Regions from separate parts of the Streptomyces sp. SS1-1 genome, predicted to be linked through region 3. Evidence: predicted binding sites of a transcription regulator. Region 3 holds the regulator's gene; each other region holds the start of a gene.
What was found. Region 3 encodes HrcA, which represses chaperone genes, less so after heat shock. Its sites were predicted from a motif close to TTNGCACTCNGNNNNNCNGAGTGCNAA; they were not measured.
Positions count from the first base shown of each region.

Region 1 (9,722 bases), 940 kb from region 3:
CCCTCGTCCGCCGCAGCCGGGTCATCGTGCAGGTGCTGCCCTTCGAGGCCGGGGCCCACGCCGCCATGCAGGGCGCCCTCAAGCTGATGGAGTTCGAGGACGCGCCGCCGCTCGTCTACTTCGAGGGGATCGGCACCGGACGGCTGGAGGACGACCCCTCCACGGTCCGCCGCCGACGGCACACCTACGACCTGCTCGCGGCCTGCGCGCTCTCTCCGCGGAAGTCCCTGGCCGTCCTCGAGGCCATGGCCGAGGATTACGCGCATGAGGAGCATTCCTGAGCAGGACCTGAAGACGGCCACCTGGCACAAGTCCCGTCACAGCGGCGGCGACGGCGGCAACTGCCTGGAAGTCACCCACGACTTCCCCGCCGTCGTCCCCGTCCGTGACTCCAAGACCCCCCACGGCCCCACCCTCGTCTTCTCCGAAACCGTCTGGGCGGCCTTCGTCCAAGCGGTCAGGATCTGACCTAATCGGCTTCTACGGTGGGCTCATGACCGACACCACGAACACCACCGTCGTAGACGAGCGCGCCGACCTGCTGGAGGCGCTCGCCAAGCACCGGCACTTCCTGCGGTTCACCACGCGGGACCTGACCGACGAGCAGGCCGGCGCCCGGACCACCGCCAGCGCGCTGTGTCTGGGCGGGCTGATCAAGCACGTCACGTCGGTGGAGCGGGCCTGGGCCGCCTTCATCGTGGAGGGGCCGTCGGCGATGCCCGACTTCTCGGCGATGACCGAGGCGGACTTCGCGAAGCGGGCCGACGAGTTCAGGATGCTGCCCGGCGAGACGCTGGCCGGTGTCCTGGCGGAGTACGAGGAGGTCGCCCGGAGCACCGACGAGCTGGTCGCGAAGCTCCCGGACCTGAGCGCGTCCCACCCGCTGCCGCGGGCGCCGTGGAACGAGGAGGGCGCCCGCTGGTCGGCGCGCAGGGTGCTGCTGCACGTCATCGCGGAGACCGCCCAGCACGCCGGGCACGCCGACATCATCCGGGAGTCCCTGGACGGCGCGAAGACGATGAGCTGACGGGAATGGCGTAAAGGGGCGGGGACTGCCCAGACTGGGGTCCATGAACCACGCCCAGATGACCGCCCTGGGCCGTGCTCTCCGTCTCGTCGGTGAGCACGGCGACGCCCTCACCGCGGACACGCCGGACGCCCGGCTGCACGAGATGAAGGCGGATCTGCGCCGTGCGCTCGAGCTGCTGGACGAGAGCGCCGGCGGCGCCGCGCCCGCGACGCGCTGCCCCGAGCATCCGAACGGACCGGTCGACGAGAACGCGCACGACCTGTGCCTGCTCTGCGAGACCCGGCGCCGGGCCGCGCGGCGCTCGGAGTTCAACGGCCCGGACGTGCCCCGCTCCCCCGAGCGCACGGCACCGTCCCGGTACGGGGTGCGGGGCGACCGTCCGCAGCCCCAGCAGCGCTGGCTGCCGGAGCTGTGGAACGGGCAGGAGTGGCAGTTGTGCGGCACCCCGCGCCGCGACCGCCGGGAGGCCGAGCTGTATCTCGCCGCCCAGCGGCGCGGGCCGCGCCCCGCGATGGCCTACCGGCTCGTGCACGAGTTCACCGACTACGAGGTGCTGCGGATCTGGGGCACCCCGGTGAAGGTCGACATCGAGCCGCTGGGCAACCTGTAGCCGCCACGTCGCCGCGGCGGCTACCGGCCGCCGGGGTTCAGCTGAGGGTCTTCAGCGACGCCGCGTCGTACGGCTTCAGCTCGTCGAAGCGGCCGTCGAGGACCTTCGCCGCCCACTGCGGGTCCTGGAGGAGGGCGCGGCCGACGGCCACCATGTCGTACTCCTCGCGCTCCAGGGCGTCCAGCAGGTCGTCGAAGCCCTTGGTGACGGAGCCCTCGCCGGCGAACGCCCGGATGAAGTCGCCGTCGAGGCCGACCGAGCCGACCGTGATGGTGGTCCTGCCGGTCAGCTTCTTGGTCCAGCCCGCGAGGTTGAGGTCGGAGCCGTCGAACTCGGGGATCCAGTAGCGGCGGGTGGAGGCGTGGAAGGCGTCGACGCCGGCCGCGGCGATCGGGGCCAGGATGGCCTCCAGCTCCTGCGGGGTCTCGGCGAGACGGGCGTCGTACGCGTCCTGCTTCCACTGCGAGTAGCGGAAGATCACCGGGAAGGACGGGGACACCCGCTCGCGTACGGCGGCCACGATCTCCGCGGCGAAGAGCGTGCGGGCGACCGGGTCGCCGCCGTAGGCGTCGGTGCGGCGGTTGGTGCCCGCAAACAGGAACTGGTCGACGAGGTAGCCGTGGGCGCCGTGGATCTCCACGCCGTCGAAGCCGATGCGCTCGGCGGCCGCGGCGGCGTCGGCGAAGGCGCCGATCACGTCGTCCAGGTCCTGCCGGGTCATCGCCCGGCCGGTGGGCTCGTCGGCGCCGATGCGCAGCCCCGAGGGCCCGACGGCCGGGGCGTCCGTGAAGGGCGGCTGGCCCTGCTCGCGGACCATGCCGATGTGCCACAGCTGCGGCACGATCGTGCCGCCCGCCGCGTGCACGGCCTCGGCGACCTTCGCCCACCCGGCGAGCTGCTCCTCGCCGTGGAACCGGGGCACCCGGTCGCTCTGCCCGGCCGAGGGGTGCCCGACATAGGTGCCCTCGGTGACGATCAGGCCGACTCCGGCCGCCGCCCGGCGCGCGTAGTACGACCGGACGTCCTCACCGGGGACGCCGCCGGGCGAGAACATCCGGGTCATCGGCGCCATCGCGACGCGGTTCGGGACGGTGAGGCCGTTGATCACGGTGGGCCGGGACAGGATCTCGGCCGCTCGGGAGGCGGTGGGCTGGGCGAGGGTCATATGGGGGGCTCCTCGGAAGGGGGTCAGCCTGGCTGACCGGGAAGTATGTGCATGTGCATTGTTGCATCACCTTAAACACCTCTCCGTGCCCGGTGCATCCCGCTCGCCGAACTCTCCCGCGTGACCCCGGACACGCCGAAGGGCGGCGCCTCCTGCGAACAGGAAGCACCGCCCTCCGCGTAGGACGTGATCGACCGGGGCCGGAGCCCCGAGGACGATCAGAAGTCCATGTCACCGCCCGGCATGCCGCCGCCGGCCGGGGCCGCGGCCTTCTCCGGCTTGTCGGCGATGACGGCCTCGGTGGTGAGGAACAGCGCGGCGATCGACGCGGCGTTCTGCAGCGCGGAGCGCGTCACCTTGGCCGGGTCGATGATGCCCTCGGCGATCATGTCGACGTACTCGCCGGTCGCGGCGTTCAGGCCGTGGCCGACCGTGAGGTTGCGGACCTTCTCCACGACGACGCCGCCCTCGAGACCACCGTTGACGGCGATCTGCTTCAGCGGGGCCTCCAGCGCGAGCTTCACGGCGTTGGCGCCGGTCGCCTCGTCACCGTCGAGCTCCAGCTTCTCGAAGACCTGGGAGGCCTGCAGCAGGGCCACGCCACCACCGGCGACGATGCCCTCCTCGACGGCCGCCTTGGCGTTGCGCACGGCGTCCTCGATGCGGTGCTTGCGCTCCTTCAGCTCCACCTCGGTGGCGGCGCCGGCCTTGATGACCGCGACACCGCCGGCGAGCTTCGCCAGGCGCTCCTGCAGCTTCTCGCGGTCGTAGTCCGAGTCGCTGTTCTCGATCTCGGCGCGGATCTGGTTGACCCGGCCCTGGACCTGCTCGGAGGAGCCGGCACCGTCGACGATGGTGGTCTCGTCCTTGGTGATGACGACCTTGCGGGCCTTGCCCAGGAGGTCCAGGGAGGTGTTCTCCAGCTTGAGACCGACCTCCTCGGAGATGACCTCGCCGCCGGTGAGGATGGCGATGTCGTTCAGCATCGCCTTGCGGCGGTCGCCGAAGCCCGGGGCCTTGACCGCGACGGACTTGAAGGTGCCGCGGATCTTGTTGACGACCAGGGTCGACAGGGCCTCGCCCTCGACGTCCTCGGCGATGATCAGCAGCGGCTTGCCCGACTGCATGACCTTCTCCAGCAGCGGGAGCAGGTCCTTGACGTTGGCGATCTTGGAGTTCGCGATCAGGATGTACGGGTCGTCGAGGACGGCCTCCATACGCTCCATGTCGGTGGCGAAGTACGCCGAGATGTAGCCCTTGTCGAAGCGCATACCCTCGGTGAGCTCCAGCTCCAGACCGAAGGTCTGGGACTCCTCGACGGTGATGACGCCTTCCTTGCCGACCTTGTCCATGGCCTCGGCGATGAGCTCGCCGATCTGGGTGTCGGCGGCGGAGATGGAGGCCGTGGAAGCGATCTGCTCCTTGGTCTCGACATCCTTCGCCTGCTCCAGCAGGGCGGCGCTGACGGCCTCGACGGCACGCTCGATGCCGCGCTTGAGGGCCATCGGGTTGGCGCCGGCGGCCACGTTGCGCAGGCCCTCCTTGACCAGGGCCTGGGCGAGGACGGTCGCGGTGGTCGTACCGTCACCGGCGACGTCGTCCGTCTTCTTGGCGACTTCCTTGACCAGCTCGGCGCCGATCTTCTCGTACGGGTCCTCGAGCTCGATCTCCTTGGCGATGGACACGCCATCGTTGGTGATCGTGGGGGCGCCCCACTTCTTCTCGAGGACGACGTTGCGGCCCTTGGGGCCGAGCGTCACCTTGACGGCGTCCGCGAGCTGGTTCATGCCGCGCTCGAGGCCGCGCCGCGCCTCCTCGTCGAACGCGATGATCTTGGCCATGTGAAGTGGTCCCTCCAGGACTGGGGGTGATTCCTTCGGACCGCGCCCGCGCCCGCGACGGACGGCTCGCCGGCCGCGTGGTTCCTTGCCCCACCTGGCCTGCGGGCCTCACCGACCCGGTCCTCCTTTGTCACTCTCACCTTCAGAGTGCTAACGCCAATGATTAGCACTCGGGGTACGAGAGTGCAAGGCGCCCGGGTATCGCGCCCGTCGGCGCGCGGGGGCGCGAGGGCACGACGAAGGGCCCGCGCCCCCAGGAGGCGCGGGCCCTTCGAAGAAGAACGTCGCTGCTGTTCGTCGACGCGTGCTTCAGCCGGTCGCCAGCCGGACCATGTCCGCCTGCGGCCCCTTCTGACCCTGCGAGATCTCGAAATCGACCCGCTGGCCCTCTTCCAGGGTGCGGTACCCGTCCATCTGGATCGCGCTGTAGTGGACGAAAACATCCGCACCACCGTCGACCGCGATGAAGCCGTACCCCTTCTCCGCGTTGAACCACTTGACGGTGCCCTGAGCCATGCCTAACTCCCCTATTACTGGCCCTTGCACAGATCCACACTTCGCGGATCCGGGTCAGACCTCGCCCCCCAGATCGGTCGGGGGCGTGCGCCGGAACGCGTCGACCGCGGCTGAATGTATCTGCCCAACTGCCGTCTGCAACAGGTCAATCGGACGAGAAATCCGGGCACGACCGGTCGGGAATGTGGCGACAATTCCGCTGACTTCAGGTCAAGTCGGGCCGGGCAAAAAGAACAAAAGCCGCATAGGACCCGCGGAGTTTGGCTACTTCTTGTCGGGTCGGCGGCAGAAATCAAAGACGGCCGGTCCAGGGACCGGCGGTGCGTTCCCCAACTGTACCCCGCTCAATCACACAGAATTGCCTCCTCCGCTTCTCTTACGGAGGAGGCAATTCGATGAACGCTCGGTAACCGGGGTTACCGAAGGTAATGTTCGGTCATCCGGTCAGCCGCCGGCGACGGCCGGAATGATGGAGACGCCGGCGCCGTCCGGCGTCGCGGTCTCCAGACCCTGCTCGAAACGCACGTCGTCGTCGTTGACGTAGACGTTGACGAAGCGCCGCAGCTTGCCCTGGTCGTCCAGCACCCGGGCCGCGATCCCCGTGTGGTTCTTCTCGAGGTCGGAGATGACCTCGGCCAGGGTGGCGCCCTCGGCGGCGACCTCGGCCTGACCGCCGGTGTAGGTGCGCAGGATGGTCGGGATGCGAACGGTCACGCTCATGCGAGGCCAGCCTCTCGGAAGGAGTCAAGGTTGGGACGAATCGTCGCGGTGAGGCCCGTACCCGCCACCGCGTCCAGCGTCTTGAGGCCGTCGCCGGTGTTCAGGACGACGGTCGTCTTGGCGGGGTCGAGCGCCCCGCTCTCGATGAGCTTCTTGGTGACGCCCACCGTCACGCCGCCCGCGGTCTCGGCGAAGACGCCCTCGGTCCGCGCGAGCAGCTTGATCGCCGCGACGATCTCGGCGTCCGTCACGTCCTCCACGGCGCCGCCCGTGCGGCGGGCGATGTCCAGGACGTAGGGGCCGTCGGCCGGGTTGCCGATCGCGAGCGACTTGGCGATGGTGTCCGGCTTCTGCGGGCGGACCACGTCGTGGCCGGCCTTGAAGGCGGTGGACACCGGCGAGCAGCCCTCGGCCTGGGCGCCGAAGATCTTGTACGGCCTGTCCTCGACCAGGCCGAGCTTGATCAGCTCCTGGAGGCCCTTGTCGATCTTGGTGAGCTGGGAGCCGGAGGCGATCGGCACGACCAGCTGGTCCGGCAGCCGCCAGCCGAGCTGCTCGCAGATCTCGTACGCGAGCGTCTTGGAGCCCTCGGCGTAGTACGGCCGCAGGTTGACGTTCACGAAGCCCCAGCCCTCACCGGCGGGGTCGCCGATCAGCTCGGAGCAGAAACGGTTCACGTCGTCGTAGTTGCCCTCGATGCCGACGAGTTCGCCGCCGTAGACCGCGGCCATGACGACCTTTCCCTGCTCCAGGTCGTGCGGGATGAACACGCACGAGCGGAAGCCGGCGCGGGCCGCGGCGGCGCCCACCGCGCCGGCGAGGTTGCCGGTGGAGGAGCAGGACAGGGTGGTGAAGCCGAAGGCGCGCGCCGCCTCCAGGGCCTGCGCGACCACGCGGTCCTTGAAGCTGTGCGTCGGGTTGCCGGAGTCGTCCTTGACGTACAGGCCGCCGGTGACGCCCAGTTCGCGGGCGAGGTTGTCGGCCTTGACGAGCTTGGTCCAGCCGGGGTTGATGTTCGGCTTGTCCGCCACGTCGGCCGGGACGGGCAGCAGGGGCGCGTAGCGCCAGATGTTCGCGGGGCCCGCCTCGATGCTCCGACGGAGCTTCTCGGTGTCGTAGCCCGAGAAGTCGTAGGCGATCTCCAGCGGGCCGAAACACTCCTCGCAGGCGAAGACCGGGCCGAGCGGGACCCGGTGGCCGCACTCGCGACAGGACAGCGCGGCGGCGGGGCCGAGGTCTACGGTGGAGTCGGTGCTGCTTGCAACAGTCTGCACAGCCATGTGAGGCGAGGCCCTTTCTCCTCATCTTCCTCACGACGCATCTCGCCGTGAGACGGATTTGGCACCTTCCCTAGCCGGGAGCCTCGCGGAGACGATCAACGGTGACGATCGACGCTGATCTACGAGAACCGACTGGAGGGTTGCCGGGGCTTCATCGGGCCGTGTCCCTCTGCCCCTCTGGATGAGCGGTATGCGGTTGTCCTGCGGTTGTGAACCCGGGCGACCCTGACATGCGATGGTCACTCGCGTTGTTCAAGACTGTAACCGAAGGCCAGGACAGTTGAGAGAGCAGTCCGAACCGCGAGATGGATCACCGACGTCGTGCGACAGTTTCGACAGTGAGGAGCCGCCGACCGTGCTGGAAGAAGTCGAGCGCTGGCTGATCAGCCGCTCCTGGTCCCTGGCCGACCGTCCGCTGCACCACGTGCTGGCCGCCAAGCAGCGCTCGGGCCAGTCGGTCTCGGTCGTCCTGCCCGCCCTCAACGAGGAGGAGACGGTCGGCGACATCGTCGCGATCATCGCCCACGACCTGGTGCACCAGGTGCCGCTGGTCGACGAGATCGTCGTGGTCGACTCCGGGTCCACCGACCGCACCGCCGAGGTCGCCGCGGCGGCCGGCGCGCGGGTCGTCCACCGCGACGACATCCTGCCCCGTATCCCCGCCGTGCCCGGCAAGGGCGAGGTGCTGTGGCGCTCGCTGCTGGTGACGGGCGGGGACATCGTCTGCTTCATCGACGCCGACCTGCGCGAGTTCTCCTCGGACTTCGTCCTCGGCATCGTCGGCCCGCTGCTCACCGACCCCGGCGTCGACCTGGTCAAGGCGATGTACGACCGCCCGCTCGGCGGCGCGTCCGGACAGGGCGGCCGGGTCACCGAGCTGATGGCCCGCCCCCTGCTGAACATGCACTGGCCGCAGCTGGCCGGATTCGTACAGCCGCTCGGCGGCGAGTACGCGGCCCGCCGCACCCTGCTGGAGCAGCTGCCCTTCCCCGTCGGCTACGGCGTCGAGCTGGGCATGCTGGTGGACGCCCTGCACCTGGTGGGGCTGGACGCCCTCGCGCAGGTGGACGTGGGGGTGCGCAAGCACCGGCACCAGGACGGGCAGGCGCTGGGCCGCATGTCCGCGGCGATCTACCGCACCGCGCAACTGCGGCTGGCGCGCGGGCATCTGGTGCGCCCGGCGCTGACCCAGTTCGAGCGCGGGCAGGACGGTTTCGAGCCACGGACGTACTCGGTGGACACGGAGGAGCGGCCGCCCATGGTGGAGATCGCGGAGTACGCGGCGCGCAGGGTCGCGTGAACGCGGCATCCCGGCCGTATACAGCGCGTACGTGAGCCCCCACTGAGCCGAACCGCACGTTTGAGCGTTTCCGGGCCGGGCTAGGTTGAGGCGTATGGCTTCCTCGCAGACTGCTGCCAAGGTACTGGTCGCCTCGAACCGCGGCCCGGTCTCGTACGAGGTGCGCGACGACGGTTCGCTGCACAGCAAGAGGGGCGGCGGGGGCATGGTCTCCGGGCTGTCGGCGATCGGGCCGGACGCGGGCGCCCTGTGGGTGTGCTCGGCGCTGTCCGACGGCGACCGGGAGGCGGTGCGCCGCGGGGCCGGCGAGGACGGCGTGCTGATGCTGGACATCCCGGCGGACGTGCACGCGGACGCCTACAACGGCATCGCGAACTCGGTCCTGTGGTTCGTGCACCACATGCTCTACCAGACCCCGGTGGAGCCGGTCTTCGACGCGGAGTTCCGGCGGCAGTGGGCCTCGTACGAGACCTACAACCGCGCGTTCGCCGAGGCCCTGGCGGAGCGGGCGGCCCCCGGGGCGGCCGTGCTGGTGCAGGACTACCACCTGACGCTGGTGCCCGGGATGCTGCGCGAGCTGCGGCCCGACCTGCGGATCGGGCACTTCTCGCACACGCCGTGGGCGCCGCCGGAGTACTTCGCGATGCTGCCCGACGACATCGCGCGGCAGGTGCTGGGCGGGATGCTCGGCGCGGACCGCCTCGGCTTCCTCACCCGGCGCTGGGCGGACGCCTTCGAGGCGTGCTGCGAGCGGTTCGCCGGCGGGCTCGGCGGCACCCGTACGGGGGTGCACGGGCTGGGCGCCGACGCGGACTTCCTGCGGGCGCGCTCGCACGAGGACGACGTGGCCGAACGGATGACGGCGCTGCGCGAGGAGATCGGCACCGCCCCCGACGGCTCGCCCCGCCGCACTGTGGTCCGGGTCGACCGCACCGAGCTGTCGAAGAACATCGTGCGCGGCCTGCTGGCGTACCGGCAGCTGCTCGACGAGCACCCCGAGTGGCGCGAGCGGGTGGTGCACGTGGCCTTCGCCTATCCCTCGCGGCAGGACCTCGCCGTCTACCGCGACTACACGGCCGAGGTGCAGCGGGTCGCCCGGGAGATCAACGACGCGTACGGCACACCCGGCTGGACGCCGGTCGTGCTGCACGTCAAGGACGACTTCGCACGCTCGCTGGCCGCGTACCGGCTGGCGGACGTGGCCCTGGTCAACCCGATCCGGGACGGCATGAACCTGGTCGCCAAGGAAGTGCCGCTCGT
Region 1 covers NZ_WBXN01000004.1:3,264,649-3,274,370, forward strand. Annotated here, with positions in the region: gene F8R89_RS16030 (helix-turn-helix domain-containing protein) at 1-281, shown strand, start outside; gene F8R89_RS16035 (DUF397 domain-containing protein) at 265-468, shown strand; gene F8R89_RS16040 (DinB family protein) at 494-1,027, shown strand; gene F8R89_RS16045 (hypothetical protein) at 1,071-1,640, shown strand; gene F8R89_RS16050 (NADH:flavin oxidoreductase) at 1,678-2,805, opposite strand; gene groL (chaperonin GroEL) at 3,024-4,646, opposite strand; gene F8R89_RS16060 (cold-shock protein) at 4,956-5,162, opposite strand; gene F8R89_RS16065 (MoaD/ThiS family protein) at 5,607-5,882, opposite strand; gene thrC (threonine synthase) at 5,879-7,162, opposite strand; SAM riboswitch class I at 7,181-7,350, opposite strand; gene F8R89_RS16075 (glucosyl-3-phosphoglycerate synthase) at 7,518-8,462, shown strand; gene F8R89_RS16080 (alpha,alpha-trehalose-phosphate synthase (UDP-forming)) at 8,557-9,722, shown strand, end outside.
Region 1: a site for HrcA is predicted at 4,810-4,836, ahead of groL (chaperonin GroEL). Genes of this name have one in related genera too.

Region 2 (9,722 bases), 2.0 Mb from region 3:
CCGAGGTCAAGCCCCGGATCACCACCCGCAAGGGCTTCGAGGTCGACGGGCCCGACGAACCGGGCCTCCCCCCGGTCTTCACGACCGTCCCCACGAACCAGAAGGTCGTCTTCCTGACCATCGACGACGGCGCCGAGAAGGACCCGGCGTTCCTGCGCATGATGAGCGACCTGAAGGTGCCGTACTCCGCCTTTCTCAGCGACTACGTCATCAAGGACGACTACGGCTACTTCCGGCAGCTCCAGCGGGCGGGGGCCGGGCTGAACAACCACACCCTCCACCACCGCTATCTGCCCGGCCTGTCCTACCGGGGCCAGCAGTACGAGATCTGCGGCATGCAGGACGTCATGGAGGAGCGCTTCGGCGAGCGGCCCGTGCTGTTCCGGCCGCCCTTCGGCAACTACAACCGGGACACCCTGCGCGCGGCCCGGTCCTGCGGCGTGCGGTACGTCGCCCTGTGGAACGAGGAGGTCTTCGTCGACCGCTGGGACTACCGGGAGGAGGACCGGCGGATCCGTCCGGGTGACATCGTGCTCAGTCACTTCCGGGGCCGGGACGAGTGGAAGGGCACAATGCCCGACATGATCCGCCGGTTCCTGGACAAGGTCACGGCCGAGGGCTTCGCGGTCGCCCGGCTGGAGGACTACCTGTGACGCCGCCGCCGGGGTCACGCGCGTCCGTCGCCGTGGCCCTGGCGACCGTCCTGCTCGCCGGATGCGCCGGGACCGCCGCCACCGGCCCCCGCGCCGGGACCGGCCACGAGGCGACGCGCGCGGCGAAGAACGCCACGCACACCGCGCAGCCGTACCGCCGCTGGGGCCTGAGCGACCCGCTGCCCGCGCCGCCCCCGCCGCCCGCCCGGCGGGTCGCCCGGCCCCCCGGTGGACCGCCGCCCGTCCTGCGCCGCGTCCCCACCCGCGACCGGGTCGTCTTCCTCACCTACGACGACGGCGCCGAGAAGGACCCCCGCTTCGTCGGCATGGTCCGTGAACTGCGGCTGCCCGTCAGCATGTTCCTCACGGACAGCGTGGTCGGCCCCGGCTACGCGCACTTCGCGCGGCTGCGCGCGGTCGGCGCGTCCCTGCAGAACCACACCCTCGACCACGCCGCCCTGCGCGGACTGCCCTACGCCGGCCAGCGCGCCGAGATCTGCGGCCAGCAGCACAAGCTGCACGCCCGCTTCGGCGTCCGCCCCCGGCTCTTCCGGCCGCCCTACGGCACCTACGACGGCACCACGCTGCGCGCCGCCGACGACTGCGGGATCGGCGCCGTCGTGCTGTGGCGCGCGACGATGACGGGCGACGGCCGGCTGACGTACGCGAAGGGGCCCGCGCGCCTGCGTCCCGGCGACGTCGTCTCCGTGCCGTCCGCCGAGCCGGGCGGGCTGTCGCTGCGGGAGCGCACCACCCTGCTGCTGCGCGCGGTCCAGGAGCGGGGGCTGACCGTGGGCCGCCTGGAGGACTACGTCTGAGACGTCCCGTGGGCGGCTTCGGGTGTTCCGAGGGGCCGTCCGCGGCGCGCCGCGCCACGGCGAATTGGCACTCCGCTTGACCGAGTGCTAATCGCGGTCATAGTCTCGGCTCTGGCACTCCCCACTGGAGAGTGCCAACCACGCGACGGGCAGGTCCGGCACCCGCGACGACGGATCGACCTGGTCGCCACCTCAGACAGTTAACCCCGTGAGATCTCCGAAGGGGGAGGTCGGATCGTGACGACCACCAGCTCCAAGGTTGCCATCAAGCCGCTCGAGGACCGCATCGTGGTCCAGCCGCTCGACGCCGAGCAGACCACCGCCTCTGGCCTGGTCATCCCGGACACCGCGAAGGAGAAGCCCCAGGAGGGCGTCATCCTCGCCGTCGGTCCGGGCCGCTTCGAGAACGGCGAGCGCCTTCCGCTCGATGTGAAGGTCGGCGACATCGTGCTGTACAGCAAGTACGGCGGCACCGAGGTGAAGTACAACGGCGAGGAGTACCTCGTCCTCTCGTCCCGCGACGTGCTCGCGGTCATCGAGAAGTAGACGCCTCGAAGCTCTTGTCTTCAGCTGCGCCCCTGGCCCCCGCGACCACATGAGAACCGGGCGCCCGGGGCGCAGTGTCTTTTTTGAGAACCCACAGAATCCGAGAGGGCTCCCGCTGTCATGGCGAAGATCCTGAAGTTCGACGAGGACGCCCGTCGCGCCCTCGAGCGCGGCGTCAACAAGCTTGCCGACACGGTGAAGGTGACGATCGGCCCCAAGGGCCGCAACGTCGTCATCGACAAGAAGTTCGGCGCCCCCACCATCACCAACGACGGCGTCACCATCGCCCGTGAGGTCGAGGTCGAGGACCCGTACGAGAACCTCGGCGCCCAGCTGGTGAAGGAGGTGGCGACCAAGACCAACGACATCGCGGGTGACGGCACCACCACCGCCACCGTGCTCGCCCAGGCGCTCGTGCGCGAGGGCCTGAAGAACGTCGCCGCCGGTGCCTCCCCGGCGCTGCTGAAGAAGGGCATCGACGCCGCCGTCGCCGCCGTGTCCGAGGACCTCCTCGCGACCGCGCGCCCGATCGACGAGAAGTCCGACATCGCCGCCGTCGCCGCGCTGTCCGCCCAGGACCAGCAGGTCGGCGAGCTCATCGCCGAGGCGATGGACAAGGTCGGCAAGGACGGTGTCATCACCGTCGAGGAGTCCAACACCTTCGGTCTGGAGCTGGACTTCACCGAGGGCATGGCCTTCGACAAGGGCTACCTGTCGCCGTACTTCGTGACGGACCAGGAGCGCATGGAGGCCGTCCTGGAGGACCCGTACATCCTCATCAACCAGGGCAAGATCTCCTCCATCGCCGACCTGCTGCCGCTGCTGGAGAAGGTCATCCAGACCAACGCCTCCAAGCCGCTGCTGATCATCGCCGAGGACGTCGAGGGCGAGGCCCTGTCGACGCTGGTCGTCAACAAGATCCGCGGCACCTTCAACGCGGTCGCGGTCAAGGCCCCCGGCTTCGGTGACCGCCGCAAGGCGATGCTGCAGGACATGGCGACCCTCACCGGCGCCACGGTCATCTCCGAGGAGGTCGGCCTCAAGCTCGACCAGGTCGGCATCGACGTGCTCGGCTCCGCCCGCCGCGTCACCGTCACCAAGGACGACACCACGATCGTCGACGGCGCCGGCAAGTCCGAGGACGTCCAGGGCCGCGTCGCCCAGATCAAGTCCGAGATCGAGAACACCGACTCCGACTGGGACCGCGAGAAGCTCCAGGAGCGCCTCGCGAAGCTGGCCGGCGGCGTGTGCGTGATCAAGGTCGGCGCCGCCACCGAGGTGGAGCTGAAGGAGAAGAAGCACCGTCTGGAGGACGCCATCTCCGCGACCCGCGCCGCGGTCGAGGAGGGCATCGTCTCCGGTGGTGGCTCCGCGCTCGTCCACGCCGTGAAGGTCCTCGAGGGCAACCTCGGCAAGACCGGCGACGAGGCCACCGGTGTCGCCGTCGTCCGCAAGGCCGCCGTCGAGCCGCTGCGCTGGATCGCCGAGAACGCCGGCCTGGAGGGTTACGTCATCACCTCCAAGGTCGCCGAGCTCGACAAGGGCCAGGGCTTCAACGCCGCCACCGGCGAGTACGGCGACCTGGTCAAGGCCGGCGTCATCGACCCGGTCAAGGTGACGCGCTCCGCCCTGGAGAACGCCGCGTCCATCGCCTCCCTCCTGCTCACGACCGAGACCCTGGTCGTCGAGAAGAAGGAAGAGGAGGAGCCGGCCGCCGCCGGTGGCCACGGGCACGGCCACGCCCACTGAGTGAGCGGTTCCCCGTAAGACGCCGAGGGCCCGGCATCCCCGTCACGGGGGTGCCGGGCCCTCGCCGTACCCTCAGGGCGACGTCCGGACAACAGGGGGTGCGAGATGAGCCAGGTGCTCTACGGCGAACGGTCCCGGAACCCGTTCGCGCGGACCGTGGAACTGACCGGGGACGGACTGCGCAGAGGCGGCCGTACGACACCGCTCGCCGAGCTGAACCTCGGCGCCATGGCGGAGGCGTTCCTGCGGGGCCAGTGGCTCGGCGGCGGTGGCACCGAACGCCCGCTCGGGCGGCTGCCGCAGGACGCCGGGACCGTCCCCGTCACCCGGGTCACCGGCACCAGCACCCCGCTGAAGGTCCGCCGGGCCGCCGAGTTCGCGCGGGCCCTCGGCGAACTGTCCGTGCGCGTGTGCGGCGGACCGGCCGCCGTGGCCGCCCTCGCCGAACGGGCCCGCGCGGAGGACGTCCCGCTGTGGATGGCGCGCCGGTACGCGCCGGGCCCGGCCGGACCGGTGGCCGTCGCCGTGGACCGGCGCCTGGTCCGCGTCGACGTCTGGGGCCCGCACGCCCCGGCCGTACGGCTGCGCGCACCCCACGGCTATACCGGCGACTCCTCCTCGCCGGGCGCCGGCCTGGTGCTGACCGTCGGCGACCAGTACGCGCGGCTGTCCCTGCGCAGGACGCTCCGCAAGTCCAAGCGCGGCGTGGAGATCCAACTCCCCGGCCGCCGGTGGACGCTACGCCGCGCCGACGCGACCAGCTCCTGGCTGCTGCGCGACGACGCCCGGGTCGCCCTCCTGACCCGCCCGCCCCGCCGCCCCGACCTCGCCCCCGGCACGGTCCTGGCGCCCCTGCCGGCCGTGCGCCACGAGAGCCCCGACCCGCTGGACGCCGTCATGGCCCACGCGGTCGCGGCGTCCTTCGGCCTCGGCGACACCACGGGCTCGGCCCGCTTCCGCGCCCGCCCCGGCGACGACACCGACACCACCTGGGAACTGCCCTGGTTCAGCAACCTCGGCACCGGCCACGACGACAACGACTCGGGCGCCGCGGACGGCTGGGGCAGCGACGGCGGAGACGGCGGAGACGGCGGCGGCGGAGACGGGGGAGACGGCGGAGGGGACGGGGGAGGCGGGGGCGACTGACGGCGCCACCCGCGCACTCATCCCGTGCCCTCCACATACGGCCGGGCCCGCCCGCGCGACGGTGACGTCCTGTCCCAGACATGCCGGCGCGCCCCGCACACCGGGTCCGTCGCATACGTCACCTCGGCCGGGAAGCCGTCGGCCCTGACCCGCTCGGCTGCCGCCAGGCCGACCTGGACGACCGACCCGGCTGCGGCACCGGGACGGACAAAGGCCCCGCTCCCTCGGCTGGACGGGAGCGGGGCCTTCCCCTTCGCGGTCATTCGGCGAGTACCCCCAACTGCTCCATCAGACCCGCCCGGTCGTAGATCCAGTGGCCCTCACAGACGCGGCCGTCGCGGAAGCGCTGCCAGGTCATGCCCTGCATGCTCACGTCCTGGCCGGTCGGCGGGATGCCCAGGAAGTCGCCCTTGTGGTGGCCGGTCACGGTCCAGCGGGTGCAGACCCGGTCGTCCTCGGCCATCTGGTCGTCGACGCGGAACGTGAGGTCGAAGGCGCCGTACCAGCCCTCCAGCACCGCGCGCATCTCGTCCCGGCCCTGGACGGGGCGCGGATAGGACGGGTCGTGGTCCACGTAGTCGTCCGTGACGTGCTCGAGGATGCGTTCCGGAGGCCTGCGGCCCAGCTCGGTGAAGAAGGCCCGCGCGGCGAGGAGGTTCAGCTGCTCGTCCCGCACCACGTCCAGATCGGTGAAGACCGGCGGCCCGTCGCACAGGGCCACCATCTCCTCGTAGATCCGGCCGGTCTCGGGGAGGTGCGAGTTGCGCATCGCCTCGTCGTACGACGGGAACTCCACGATCTCCACGAAGTGCGAGCCGTCGGACCGGTCCCGGCCGATGAGGTCGTGCGTGGCCGTCCGCTTCCCCTTGGTCTGCTCGACCCACCTGTCCATCAGCCGGTTCATCTCGTCGAACCGGTCCGTCCTGCAGTCGATGAGCTGTACGAAGGTCATGGCGCCGGCGCCTCCCGGCCCCCCTGGGTGCGGCTGGACACGCTCATTCTCCTCCGCGTCCGGACCGCCCTCTACCGCGGGCCGTACTTGCGGCCCGTCCGGGACGAGATCGTGCCGAGCATGCCCCGCGGCACCAGCTTCGCCGCGCCCAGCAGCACCTTGTACCGGGGGTCCGGGATGGACAGCGCGCGCCCCCGCGCCAGGTCCTCCAGCGCGGCGGCCGCCACCTTGTCGGCGTCCAGCCACATCCACCCGGGGATGTTGTCCGTGCCCATGCCGGCCCGCTCGTGGAACTCGGTCCGTACGAACCCCGGGCACAGCGCCATCAGCCGCACCCCGCTCCCGGCCAGGTCCCGCGCCGCGCCCTGGGTGAACTGCACGACCCACGCCTTGGACGCGCCGTACGTCCCGCGCGGCACGAACGCCGCCACCGAGGCGACGTTCACGACCCCGCCCCGGCCCCGCTCGCGCATCGCCCCGGCCGCCGCCGACGTCAGCCGCAGCACCGCCTCGCAGTGCACCTTCAGCATCCGCAGCTCGTCGGCCATGGACACGTCGAGGTAGCGGCCCTTGTTGCCGAACCCCGCGTTGTTGATCAGCAGGTCGACCGGGTTGCGGCGGTCGCCGAGGCGGGCGGCGACCGCCTCGATGCCGGCGTCCTCGGCGAGGTCCGCCGTCAGCACCTCCGCCTCGACGCCGTGCCGGTCGTGCAGTTCGGTGGCCTGCTCGCGCAGCCGCTCGGTGTTCCGGGCCACCAGGACGAGGTCATGTCCGTCGGCGGCCAGCCGTCGCGCGAACGCGGCGCCCAGGCCCGCGGTCGATCCTGTGATCAATGCCGTTGTCATGGCGCAAGGTTAGGGGTCCGGAGCGCCCCGTTCCGCTCCGCGGCCGGCCAGTGGACACCCGCTCCGGCCGCCCCCGACGGCAACGCGCCCACGCCCCGCGCTCTTCGGCCTCGCGTCAGGAGCCGTACTTCGCCACGTACTTCTCCGCCGTCTCCACCGCCTCCGGGTGCAGCCACTCGGCCGCCGCCAGAAGCCGCGGCAGCAGCGACCGCTCGGTCGTGACCGCCCGGAACTGGAACGCCACCGTCACCTCGTGGTCCGGCCGCCGGACGACCTCGATGGCGTCGCCCGCCCGGATCTCGCCCGGCTCGATCACCCGCAGATACGCCCCCGGCGCGGCCTGCGCGGTGAACCGCCTGACCCACTGCCGTTCACCCAGATGGCCCTGGAAGGTGCGGCAGGGGATACGGCCGCTCGTGACCTCCAGCAGCAGATCGGGCCCCACCCGCCAGCGCTCGCCGATCAGCGCCCCGGACACGTCCACCCCGGACGTCGTGAGGTTCTCGCCGAACACTCCGTCGCGCAGCGGGCGCCCCAGCTCGCGCTCCCAGGCGTCGAGGTCCTCCCGCGCCACCGCGTACACGGCCTGGTCGTCGCCCCCGTGATGCTGCTTCGAGCACACCGCGTCCCCGGCGAGACCGCTCCCGCCGACGCCCTTCGGGCCGGGTGCCGTCACCCGCACCGGGCCCTCGACGGGACGCTTGTCGATGCCGGTCACCCCCTCGGGGTGGTCCGTGTACGGCACCGCCTCGGCGCGGCCGAGATTCACTGACAGAAGCTTCATGGCGGCACGGTAGGCGACCGCCGGTCAAAGTGTCGACGCGATATTCAGCGTGCTCCCCAAGCGCGCCTTATGCTCGATGACGTGCTCGAAGCCCGTCATCTCCGTGTCCTGCGCGCCGTCGCCACCACCGGCTCCTTCTCGGCGGCCGCCCGCGAGCTGGGCTGCACCCAGCCCGCCGTGAGCCAGCAGATGAAGGCGCTGGAGACGGCCGTCGGCACCCCGCTGCTGATCCGCACCGGGCGCGTGATGCGGCTGACCCAGGCCGGTGAGGCGCTCGTGCGGCACGCCACCGGCATCCTGGCCGGGCTCACCGCCGCCGAGGAGGAGGTCGCCGCCATCGCCGGCCTGCGCGCCGGACGGGTCCGGCTCGTCTCCTTCCCCAGCGGCAGCTCCACCCTCGTCCCGACCGCCCTCGCCGCCCTGCGCGCCGCCCACCCCGGCACCCGCGTCTCCCTGGAGGAGGCCGAGCCGCCGAGGTCGGTGGAGATGCTGCGCGAGGGCGAGTGCGACGTGGCCCTGGCCTTCCGGTACGAGAGCGCCGCCGGCGCCGAGGAGTGGGAGGACCTCGTGGTCCGCCCGCTGCTCACCGACCGCCTGGTCGGCCTGGTCCCGGAGCGGCACCGGCTCGCCCGCGCGGGGTCACCGGCGTCGGTCGCCATCGGCGATCTGGCGGCCGAGCCGTGGATCGCCGGGTGCCCGCGCTGCCGCGGGCAACTGGTGGAGGTGTGCGCGAGCGCCGGCTTCACCCCGCGCATCGACTTCGCCACCGACGACTACCCGGCGGTGGTCGGCCTGGTCGGCGCCGGTCTCGGCGTGGCCGTCCTGCCGCAGCTGGCCGTGGAGTCCGTACGGCCGCGCGGGGTGCGCATGGTCGCGCTGGAACCGGCGGTCCGCCGCGAGATCGTCGCCCTCACGCTGCCCGACCTCGCCCAGGTGCCGGCCGTGGCCGCGACCCTGGACCAGCTCGCCCGCGCCGCCGCATGAGGAAGGGCACGCCTTGCGTGCCCTGATTGGAGAAACGTTCCTTCAGCGGTCGGGACCCGCGTCCCCGCCGGTGGTCGACGCCGACACCAGCCGGTTGCGTGCCCGCCCCATGAGCTCCTCGCGCTCGTCCTCGGTCAAGCCGCCCCATACGCCGTACGGTTCGCGTACCGCCAGCGCGTGCGCCGCGCACTGCGCGCGCACGGGGCACCTCATGCAGACCTCCTTGGCCGAGTTCTCTCGAGCGCTCCGGGCCGCCCCGCGCTCGCCCTCCGGATGGAAGAAGAGCGAGCTGTCCACCCCGCGACATGCAGCCAGCAGCTGCCAGTCCCACAGGTCCGCGTTCGGTCCGGGAAGGCGGGAGAAATCTGCCATTGCGTGACCCCTTGTAGCCGTTCTGGGCGGATACGGTGTCTACGACCGTACATCTACGATCTAAGAAGATGAAAATATGACTCATTGCGAATCTAGCCCCAAACGCCGTGAAACAGGAAGAAAAAGGGCTAAATGGGGCACGGCTTGTGATGAAACGGGGAGGGTCCGCCCCTCATGTCTGCCCCGTGTCCGTCCCCTCACGTAGAGTGCCGAAGACGGCACATGCCCCCGTAACTCTTTCGAGTGACCGTCGTTGAGAGGGCGGAGGCGGTTGAAAGAAGAAGCGCTCGGGCAGGCGTCCGAGACGGTCGACCGCACAGGTGACATTTCGTACCAGCCTGGAGGCTCAAGGTGACGTGCATCAGCTGCGGAGGGCGGCCATGACATCCGTCCTCGTCTGCGACGACTCCCCGCTTGCCCGAGAGGCGCTCCGCCGCGCGGTCGCGACCGTGCCCGGCGTCGAGCGCGTGACGACGGCGGCCAACGGCGAGGAAGTCCTCCGCCGCTGGGGCGCCGACCGCTCGGACCTGATCCTGATGGACGTGCGCATGCCCGGTCTGGGCGGCGTGGAGACCGTACGGCGGCTGCTGTCCGCCGACCCCGGCGCGCGCATCATCATGCTCACCGTCGCCGAGGACCTGGACGGCGTGGCCCTCGCGGTCGCCGCCGGTGCCCGCGGCTATCTGCACAAGGACGCCTCGCGCGCCGAGTTGCGGGCCACGGTCACGCAGGCGCTCGCCGACCCGACCTGGCGGCTCGCCCCGCGCCGGCTGCGCTCCGCCGAGATGGGCGCCGCGCCGACGCTGACCGCGCGGGAGATCCAGGTGCTGGAGGGCATGAGCCACGGCCGCTCCAACGCGGAGATCGGCCGCG
Region 2 covers NZ_WBXN01000004.1:4,309,592-4,319,313, forward strand. Annotated here, with positions in the region: gene F8R89_RS21320 (polysaccharide deacetylase family protein) at 1-653, shown strand, start outside; gene F8R89_RS21325 (polysaccharide deacetylase family protein) at 650-1,471, shown strand; gene groES (co-chaperone GroES) at 1,709-2,017, shown strand; gene groL (chaperonin GroEL) at 2,138-3,766, shown strand; gene F8R89_RS21340 (hypothetical protein) at 3,872-4,912, shown strand; gene F8R89_RS21345 (ester cyclase) at 5,172-5,864, opposite strand; gene F8R89_RS21350 (SDR family NAD(P)-dependent oxidoreductase) at 5,936-6,709, opposite strand; gene F8R89_RS21355 (MOSC domain-containing protein) at 6,825-7,493, opposite strand; gene F8R89_RS21360 (LysR family transcriptional regulator) at 7,575-8,477, shown strand; gene F8R89_RS21365 (WhiB family transcriptional regulator) at 8,520-8,849, opposite strand; gene F8R89_RS21370 (response regulator transcription factor) at 9,230-9,722, shown strand, end outside.
Region 2: a site for HrcA is predicted at 1,536-1,562, ahead of groES (co-chaperone GroES). Genes of this name have one in related genera too.

Region 3 (9,722 bases):
TCGGCGCGGAGGCGAGCAGCAGGCGCGGCCCGTGCACGACGTCACCGACGGGTCCGTACGGCAGGGTGGTGGCGGGGCCGCCGTCCAGCGGGACGGCGTGCGCCCAGGTGCGGCGGCTGCCGCCCTGGCCCCAGGTGCTGATGGCGAGGACCCGGCCGTCCGGCGTCCAGCCGCGCACCCGGGTGCGCTGGCTGCCCCAGTGGGTGAGGCGGGTGGAGGGGCCGCCGTCGACCGGCGCGATGTGCACCTCGGGCGCCCCGTCGCGGGTGGACGTCCAGGCGACGGTCGTGCCGTCGGGCGAGATGCGCGGCGAGGTGACGGGGACGTTGTCGGCGCTGACCCGCCAGGCGCGGCCGCCGTCGAGCGGGGCGAGCCAGACGTCGTCCTCCGCGGTGAACGCGACGAGGTCGCCGTGCAGATGCGGGTGGCGCAGATAGGCGGGCGGGACCGGGGTGGAGGTCGCGGGCTGTGTCACGCGATCACCCTAGGGAAGGGTGGGGGCCGCGGACAGGGCTTCGGGGCCATTCCCCACGGTCCGGTGGCCGACCGTTCACTTGCCCTCCGGCCAGCAGTTCGGGCGCTGTTGGCAGTAGACGGTCTTCGTGACGGTCACGGTGACGGTCGGGCCGGGCCGCCCGCCGTCGCCGGGCCCCACCGGGGACGGCGTGGCGTCGCACCTGCCGAGGCCGTTGACGTGGAACCACTGCTTGCCGCCGACCTTCGCCACGAGGTCGCCACGTACGCAGGAGCCGCTGACGGCCCGCGTGATGCGGCCGGTGACGGTGATGTCCTTGCCGTCGGAGGTCTCGCCCTCGCAGTCCACCTTGACGACCGTCCGCTCGTCGGCCCTCGGCGAACTCCCGCCGCTGCCGCCGTCGTAGGAGCCGGTGCAGTTGAGCCACTGGACGTCGGCCTTCTGCCGCTCCAGCTCCTTGGTGACGGTCTGGTCGGTCGTGAACGCCACGGACGCGGCGCTCAGGCCGCCCGGATCGCAGGCGGTCATACCGCCGGCTCCCAGCGCGGCGAGCGCCGTCACGGCGACCCCTCGCGCCGCACGGCCCCGGATCCTGTGCGAAACCCCCATGGAAGGGCAGCCTGCCACTGTCCCGCGTGTCGCGGTAGGGCGCATACGGCCATGCCGTGTCAGGACCAGCGGCCGGTGCGCCCCAGCAGCAGGGCCGTCGCGGCGGTCCCGGCGGTCGAGGTGCGCAGCACGGAACGGCCGAGGCGGTGGGCGCGTGCGCCGGCCTCCTCGAACACGGCCAACTCCTCGGGGGAGACGCCGCCTTCGGGACCGACGACGAGCACCAGGTCGCCCTCGGCGGGCAGTTCGGCGGTGGCCAGCGGCGCGCTGCCGTAGTCCCGGTCCTCGTGCAGGACGGCGGCGAACGCGGCTCCCGCGAGGAGGGCGGCGACCTGCTTGGTGGTGGCCGCCTCCGTGACCTCGGGGAAGCGCACCCGGCGGGACTGCTTGCCGGCCTCGCGGGCGGTGGCCCGCCACTTGCCGAGGGCCTTCGCCGCGCGCTCGCCCTTCCACTGGGTGATGCAGCGGGCGGCCGTCCACGGCACGATCCGGTCGACGCCGGTCTCGGTCATGGTCTCGACGGCCAGTTCGCCCCGGTCGCCCTTGGGCAGGGCCTGGACGACGGTGATCCGCGGCCGGGGCTCGGGCTCCTCGGCGACCGCGCCGAGGTCGACGACCAGCCGGTCCTTGCCCTCGGCGGCGGCGACGACGCCCTCGGCCCAGTGCCCGAGCCCGTCGGTGAGGACGACCTCCTCGCCGGCCCGCAGCCGTTTCACGGACACGGCGTGCCGGCCCTCGGGCCCGTCGAGGACGTACGGCCCGCCGGCGTGCTCCAGGGAGTCGACGACGAAGACGGGCGCGGTCATCGGGTGGGTCCCTTCGGGTGGGCGGACAACGCTGTCGCCGCGGCTTCCAGTTCGGCGGCCAGGACCTCCACGAGCTGACCGGCGGGCAGTTCGCGGGCCTGGCGGTGGCCCTGCCCGGCCCACAGCGCCATGCCCTGGGGGTCGCCGGAGGCGGCGGCCTTCTTGCGCAGCGGCGCGGTCAGGTGGTGGATCTCGGGGTAGGCGGCGGGCGCGTACGGCCCGTGCTCGCGCAGGAAGCGGTTGACGAGGCCGCGGGCCGGGCGGCCGGAGAAGGCACGGGTCAGCTCGGTGCGGGTGAACAGGGGGTTGGTGAGCGCCTGCTTGTGCACGGCGTTCGCGCCGGACTCGTGGGTGGCCAGGAAGGCGGTGCCGAGCTGGGCGGCGGCGGCCCCGGCGGCGAGGACGGCGGCGATCTGGCCGCCCCGCATGATGCCCCCGGCGGCGACGACGGGGAGGCCCACGGTCTCGCGGATCTGGGAGACCAGGGTGAGCACACCGAGTCCGGCGCACTCGGCCTCGGGGTTGTCGCGGTGGGTGCCCTGGTGGCCGCCCGCCTCGACGCCCTGGGCGATCACGGCGTCCGCCCCGGCCCGCTCGACGGCGAGGGCCTCGTCGGGGGTGGTGGCGGTGACGAGGGTGAAGGTCCCGGCGCGGCGCAGGGACTCCAGCACGTCGGCGCCGGGCACCCCGAAGTGGAAGGAGACGACCGGCACCGGGTTGTCGAGCAGCACGGCGAGTTTGGCGTCGTAGCCGTCGTCGCGGCCGCTCTCGGGGTCCCCCAGCTCGGTCTCGTACCAGGCGGCCTCACCGGCGAGCTGATGGGCGTAGACGTCCACGGCGGCCGGGTCGGCCTGCTCCGGCTGGGGCATGAAGAGGTTCACGCCGAAGGGGCGCTGGGTGAGGCTCCGCAGCTGCTTGATCTCCTGGTACATCCCGTCGGCGGTCTTGTACCCGGCGGCCAGGAAGCCCAGCCCTCCCGCCTCGGACACGGCAGCGGCGAGCTGCGGCACGGAGACACCGCCCGCCATGGGGGCCTGCACGATCGGGTGCGGCAGGAGATCGGTCAGTGCGGAGGACATGCCCGCATGGTGTCACGTCCTCCGAACAAGTCCGAATCGGCCCTTCCCCTTGCGGCGGAAGGGATCGGGCCGCTCGGTCACCGACCGTTGAAGGCGTCCTTCAGCCGCGAGAACAGCCCCTGCTGACCGGGCTGGAACTGGCCCTGGGGCCGCTCCTCGCCGCGCAGCTTGGACAGCTCGCGCAGCAGGCGCTCCTGCTCGGGGTCGAGCTTGGTGGGGGTCTGCACCTCGACGTGCACGACGAGGTCGCCGCGGCCCCCGCCGCGCAGATGCGTCACACCGCGGCCGTGCAGCGGGATCGACTGGCCGGACTGGGTGCCGGGCCGGATGTCGACCTCCTCCATGCCGTCCAGCGTCTCCAGCGGGACCTTGGTGCCGAGCGCCGCCGCCGTCATCGGGATGGTGACGGTGCAGTGCAGGTCGTCGCCGCGCCGCTGGAAGGTGGAGTGCGGCAGCTCGTGGATCTCCACGTACAGGTCGCCGGCGGGACCGCCGCCGGGGCCGACCTCGCCCTCACCCGCGAGCTGGATCCGCGTGCCGTTGTCGACGCCGGCCGGGATCTTGACGGTGAGCGTGCGGCGGGACCGCACGCGTCCGTCGCCCGCGCACTCCGGGCACGGTGTGGGGACGACGGTGCCGAAGCCCTGGCACTGCGGGCAGGGGCGCGAGGTCATGACCTGGCCGAGGAAGGACCGGGTCACCTGCGACACCTCGCCGCGGCCGCGGCACATGTCGCAGGTCTGCGCGGAGGTGCCGGGCGCGGCGCCCTCGCCGTTGCAGGTGTTGCAGACGACGGCGGTGTCGACCTGGATGTCCTTCGTGGTGCCGAAGGCCGCCTCGTCGAGTTCGACCTCCAGCCGGATCATCGCGTCCTGGCCGCGCCGGGTCCGCGAGCGCGGGCCCCGCTGGGACGCGGTGCCGAAGAAGGCGTCCATGATGTCGGAGAAGTTGCCGAAGCCACCGGCGCCGAAGCCGCCCGCGCCTCCGCCGCCCGCCTGGGACAGCGGGTCGCCGCCGAGGTCGTAGACCTGCTTCTTCTGCGGGTCCGACAGCACCTCGTAGGCGGCGTTGATCTCCTTGAACCGCTCCTGGGTCTTCGGGTCCGGGTTGACGTCCGGGTGCAGCTCGCGGGCGAGCCGCCGGAAGGCCTTCTTGATCTCTTCCTGCGACGCGTCGCGACGCACGCCGAGCACGGCGTAGTAGTCCGTGGCCACCTACGACTCCGCCAGGATCTGTCCGACGTAACGTGCCACTGCGCGTACCGCTCCCATCGTTCCCGGGTAATCCATGCGGGTCGGTCCGACCACGCCGAGCTTGGCGACTGCCTCGCCGCCCGAACCGTAGCCCACCGACACGACGGACGTGGAGTTGAGTCCTTCGTAGGCGTTCTCGTGCCCGATGCGCACGGTCATGCCCGAATCCCCCGCCTCGCCCAGCAACTTGAGGAGCACGACCTGCTCCTCCAGGGCTTCGAGCACCGGCTGGATGGTGAGGGGGAAATCATGTGTGAAGCGGGTCAGATTGGCGGTGCCGCCGATCATCAGCCGCTCCTCGTTCTCCTCGACGAGCGTCTCCAGGAGGGTGGAGAGCACGGTCGAGACGGTGCCGCGGTCCTCGACGTCGAACGCCTCGGGCAGGTCCTCGACGAGCCGGGGCACGTCGGTGAAGCGCCGGCCCGCGACCTTGCTGTTCAGCCGGGCGCGCAGGTCCGCGAGCGAGGCCTCGCCGACGGGTGCCGGGCAGTCGATCATCCGCTGCTCGACCCGGCCGGTGTCCGTGATCAGCACGAGCATCACGCGCGCGGGGGCGAGCGAGAGCAGCTCGACGTGCCGGACGGTGGACCGGGTCAGCGACGGGTACTGCACGACGGCGACCTGCCGGGTGAGCTGCGCGAGCAGCCGTACCGTCCGCGCGACGACGTCGTCGAGGTCGACGGCGCCGTCGAGGAAGTTCTGGATGGCGCGCCGCTCGGGCGGGGTCATCGGCTTCACACCGGCGAGCTTGTCGACGAAGAGCCGGTAGCCCTTGTCGGTGGGGATGCGCCCGGCGCTGGTGTGCGGCTGCGCGATGTAGCCCTCGTCCTCCAGGGCCGCCATGTCGTTGCGTACGGTCGCCGGGGAGACGCCGAGGCTGTGCCGCTCGGTGAGCGCCTTGGAGCCGACCGGCTCCTCCGTCCCGACGTAGTCCTGGACGATCGCGCGCAGCACCTGGAGCCTGCGTTCACTCAGCATCTCGCGCACACCTCCAGCGGTCGGTCCCCTTGACGCCGGTTCCTGGCACTCTGTCCGTCCGAGTGCCAGCCGTCCCCGGCCAGTGTACGGCGGTGGGGTACACCCCGGGCAAGGCCGGTCGGTTTCACCTCCGTGCTCGGCGGGGGTGCTGTCGATAGCGTCGCGGTATGACGGTGACTTGGGAAGAGCTGGGGTGGGAGCGGTTGGCGGACGGGGTGGGCAGGTGCCGTCTGCCGGGCTGGGACTGCACGGTGGGGCTGGTCGCGGGCGACGGGGCCGCCCTGCTCGTGGACGCCGGTTCGAGCCTCGCGGAGGGGGCGCGGCTGCGGACGCAGGCGCAGTGGCTGACCGGTCACCGTGTGACCCATCTCGCGCTGACCCACCCCCACTTCGATCATGTCTTCGGCGCCGCGGCGTTCGCGGGCGCCGAGGTCTACGGACCGGTGGGCGTGGAGACCGTCCTCCAGGGGCGGGCGCGCGAGGAGCTGCGGGCGGACGCGGTGCGGCACGGCCTGGACGCGGGCGCGGCGGAGGAGGCGGCGGACGCGCTGGTGGTGCCCCGCCATCCGGTGAGCGGCGAGTGGACGCTGGACCTGGGCGGCGGGCGCCAGGTGCTGCTGGCGAACGTGGGTCCGGCGCACACGGCCCACGACCTGGTGGTGCTGGTGCCGGGCCGGCTCCCCGGCGAGCCGGAGGTGGTGTTCTGCGGCGACCTGGTGGAGGAGTCCGGGGAGCCGCAGGCCGGCCCGGACGCCGTGCCGTCGCACTGGCCGGACGCGCTGGACCGCCTCCTCGACCTGGGCGGCGGGGACGCGCTGTACGTGCCCGGTCACGGAGCGGTGGTGGACGCGGAGTTCGTACGGCGGCAGCGCGACGGGCTGGCCGCGAGATTCGGCGTGTCGCGGTGACCGGGCGTCCGGTTCTCCTATCGTCATCCGAATGCGCCAGTACTCCCCGGATCTGACCCCGCCCTGGAAGAAGCCCACGTCCGTCCCCGAGGTCCCGGCGGAGCCGGGGCTGGTGGTCGAGGAGCCCGGTACGGGCTTCTGCGGCGCGGTGATCCGCTGCGAGGCGGGCACGGTCACTCTGGAGGACCGCTTCGGCAAGCACCGGGTCTTCCCGATGGAGCCGCGGGGCTTCCTGCTGGAGGGCCGCGTGGTGACCCTGGTGAAGCCGGCCGCGGGCCCCGCGCGCCCGGCGCGCACGGCGTCCGGCTCGGTGGCGGTCCCGGGCGCGCGGGCCCGGGTGGCCCGCGCCGGGCGCATCTACGTGGAGGGCCGGCACGACGCCGAGCTGGTCGAGAAGGTGTGGGGCGACGACCTGCGCGTCGAGGGCGTCGTCGTGGAGTACCTGGAGGGCGTCGACGACCTGCCGACGATCGTCGACGAGTTCGCGCCGGGCCCCGACGCGCGGCTGGGCGTCCTGGTGGACCACCTGGTGCCGGGCTCGAAGGAGTGGCGGATCGCACAGGCGGTGACGAGTGAGCACGCGCTGGTCGTCGGCCACCCGTACATCGACATCTGGGAGGCCGTGAAGCCCTCCTCCCTGGGCATCGAGGCGTGGCCGCGGGTGCCGCACGGCCAGGACTGGAAGAAGGGCGTCTGCCGCGCCCTGGGCTGGCCGCCGGACAACACCGGCGCGGTGTGGCAGGCGATCCTGAAGCGGGTCGGCTCCTACAGGGACCTGGAGCCGGAGCTGCTGGGGCGGGTGGAGGAGCTGATCGACTTCGTCACGGCAGGCGGTGACGCCGGACGCCCGTGAGGGTTCCGAACTCGCCCGTGTCCAGTTCCACACCGAGCGGTTCGAGCAGCACGGGATCACCGAATTTCGTGATCCACTGCCCGCGATAGTCAGCTTGATCTCCCTCCCCGACGGGGTCGGTGAGGAGAACGCAGTGGGCCATGATCGGGTCGATGATCAGGTAGACGGGGATCCTGCCCGCCGCTTAGATGGAACGCTTCATCCCGTAGTCCCGGTCGACGCTCGAGCCACACCGCGTTCCAGCACCACGAGGTCCGGGATGGGCTCGCTGGCCTCGTCGACGATGTCCAGGTCCGTCGTCTGGAGTCGCTCCCGGGGCTTCCGCGGAATCTGGTCCTGCACATCCGCCACGATCCGGTTGTGCACCAGATCGGGAGCCGCCATCATCACGATTTCCCCCCGGAGAAGCTCGACCCTGACGCCTCGGGAGGCTCAAGTTCCTCGAAGTACTTGGTCATCCCACGCTCGTCCACAGCGGTCATCTCCGTGGCCCTCCACATCCGCCGCGTCCTTTTGGCGGCAGCCTGCGAACCAGGTTAGGACCGAACCGGCGTTCCGGGGGGATTCACTCGCCGGAGTGATCAGTCCACCAGATCCCTGACCACCGCGTCCGCGAGCAGGCGGCCGCGCAGGGTCAGCACCGCGCGTCCCTCGTCGTACGGCCCCTGCTCCAGCAGCCCCTCGGACAGGGCGCGGCGGGACGCGCGCAGGCCCTCCTCGTGGAGCAGGTCCAGCGGGGCGCCCTCACGCAGGCGCAGCTCCAGGAGGATGCGTTCGACGCGCCGGTCCTCGACGGTGAGGAGTTCGCGGCCGGCGCCCGGGGAGCGTCCCTCCGCGAGTGCCGCCGCGTAGGCGCCGGGGTGCTTGACGTTCCACCAGCGGACCCCGCCGACGTGGGAGTGGGCGCCCGGGCCCGCGCCCCACCAGTCGGCGCCGCGCCAGTACAGCTCGTTGTGCAGGCAGCGGCCCGCCTCGGTGGTGGCCCAGTTGGACACCTCGTACCAGTCGTAGCCCGCCTCGGACAGGACGGACTCGGCGATCAGGTAGCGGTCGGCGTGGACGTCGTCGTCGGTCATCGGGACCTCGCCGCGGCGGATGCGCCGGGCCAGCTGGGTCCCCTCCTCGACGATCAGCGCGTACGCCGACACATGGTCGGGCCCGGCGCCGATCGCGGCCTGAAGGGACGCCCGCCAGTCGTCGTCGGACTCCCCCGGGGTGCCGTAGATCAGGTCGAGGTTCACATGGTCGAAGCCGGCCGCGCGGGCCTCGGCCACGCACGCCTCGGGACGGCCGGGGGTGTGGGTGCGGTCCAGGACCTTCAGGACGTGCTGCCGCGCGCTCTGCATGCCGAACGAGATCCGGTTGAAGCCGCCCTCGCGGAGCGTGGCCAGATAGCCCGGGTCGACCGACTCCGGGTTGGCCTCCGTGGTGATCTCGGCGCCCGCCGCGAGCCCGAACTCGTCGCGGATCGCCCCGAGCATCCGCACGAGGTCGCCGGCGTCCAGCAGGGTGGGCGTACCGCCGCCGACGAAGACCGTGCGGACCTCGCGCGGGTCGTCGCCCAGCACCTTGCGGGCCAGGCGGATCTCGTCGACGAGGGTCTCGGCGTAGTTGTCGCGGGACGCCAGGACGCCGCCGCTGCCGCGCAGCTCGGTCGCCGTGTAGGTGTTGAAGTCGCAGTAGCCGCAGCGGGTCGCGCAGTACGGGACGTGCAGATAGAAGCCGAGGGGGCGGTCGGCCGCGCCGGTGAGCGCCTGCGGGGGCAGCGCGCCGTCGGCGGGGACGGGCTCGCCGTCGGGGAGTGCGGAGGGCATGGGCTCCATTGTCCCGCACCGCGCGGGCTACTCGGCCTGGAGCACCAGCAGCGCGAGATCGTCCTCCGGCGGGCGCCCGCCGAACTCGTGCACCAGCGTGCGGATGCGTTGCGCGATGAGGTCGGCGTTCAGGCCCGCGCAGCCGGCCAGCGCGGCCGCGAGGCCGTCTCCGTCGTCGAACTGGCGGGAGCCGCTGCGCCGCTCGGTCACCCCGTCCGTCACACAGAGCAGGGTCTCGCCGGAGCGCAGCTCGAAGGTCTCGCTGGTGTAGGTGGCGTCCTCGAACACCCCGAGCAGGGTCTGCGGCTGGGCGGCGGTGTGGACCTCGCCGTCCGCGCCGAGCAGGAGGGGCAGCGGGTGCCCGGCGGAGCCGAGCGTGCAGCGCACGCCGCCGTCGAACGGGGTCAGCTCGCCGTACAGGAGGGACAGGAACCGGGTCTGCGGGCCGTCGCCGGGGACGACGGGTCCGACGAGGGCGCGGGCGGCGGCGTCGGCGGCCTCGGTGGCGTCGTCGAGGAGGAGCTGGTTGAGGCGGTCGAGGACGTCGGCGACGCGGTAGCCCTCGCGGGCGAGGAGCCGCAGCCAGGGGCGGGCGATGCCGATCACCACGGCCGCCTCGGGCCCCTTGCCCTGGACGTCGCCGATGGCGAAGCACCAGCGGCCGTCGCCGGCCGGGAAGAGGTCGTAGAAGTCGCCGCTCGGGCCGCCCTTGTCGCACGGCTCGTACACCAGCGCGCTGGCCACGCCGGGGATCTCCGCGACGGCGCCGGGCAGCAGTCCGCGCTGGAGCACCCGGCTGATGGTGGCCTGCCGCGCGTACTGGCGGGCCGCGCCGATGGCGAGGGCCACTCTCCGGGCGAGGTCCTCGACGAGCCCGGTGATCTCGTCGGGGAGGCTCGTCACGCCGGCCCGCCCGATGACCAGCGTGCCCAGCGGGCGGCCCCCGG
Region 3 covers NZ_WBXN01000004.1:2,322,921-2,332,642, forward strand. Annotated here, with positions in the region: gene F8R89_RS11795 (S41 family peptidase) at 1-475, opposite strand, end outside; gene F8R89_RS11800 (hypothetical protein) at 551-1,084, opposite strand; gene F8R89_RS11805 (16S rRNA (uracil(1498)-N(3))-methyltransferase) at 1,144-1,890, opposite strand; gene F8R89_RS11810 (nitronate monooxygenase) at 1,887-2,969, opposite strand; gene dnaJ (molecular chaperone DnaJ) at 3,047-4,183, opposite strand; gene hrcA (heat-inducible transcriptional repressor HrcA) at 4,184-5,200, opposite strand; gene F8R89_RS11825 (MBL fold metallo-hydrolase) at 5,368-6,108, shown strand; gene F8R89_RS11830 (DUF3097 domain-containing protein) at 6,140-6,961, shown strand; partial or broken gene F8R89_RS11835 (Uma2 family endonuclease) at 6,930-7,443, opposite strand; gene hemW (radical SAM family heme chaperone HemW) at 7,543-8,775, opposite strand; gene F8R89_RS11845 (SpoIIE family protein phosphatase) at 8,803-9,722, opposite strand, start outside.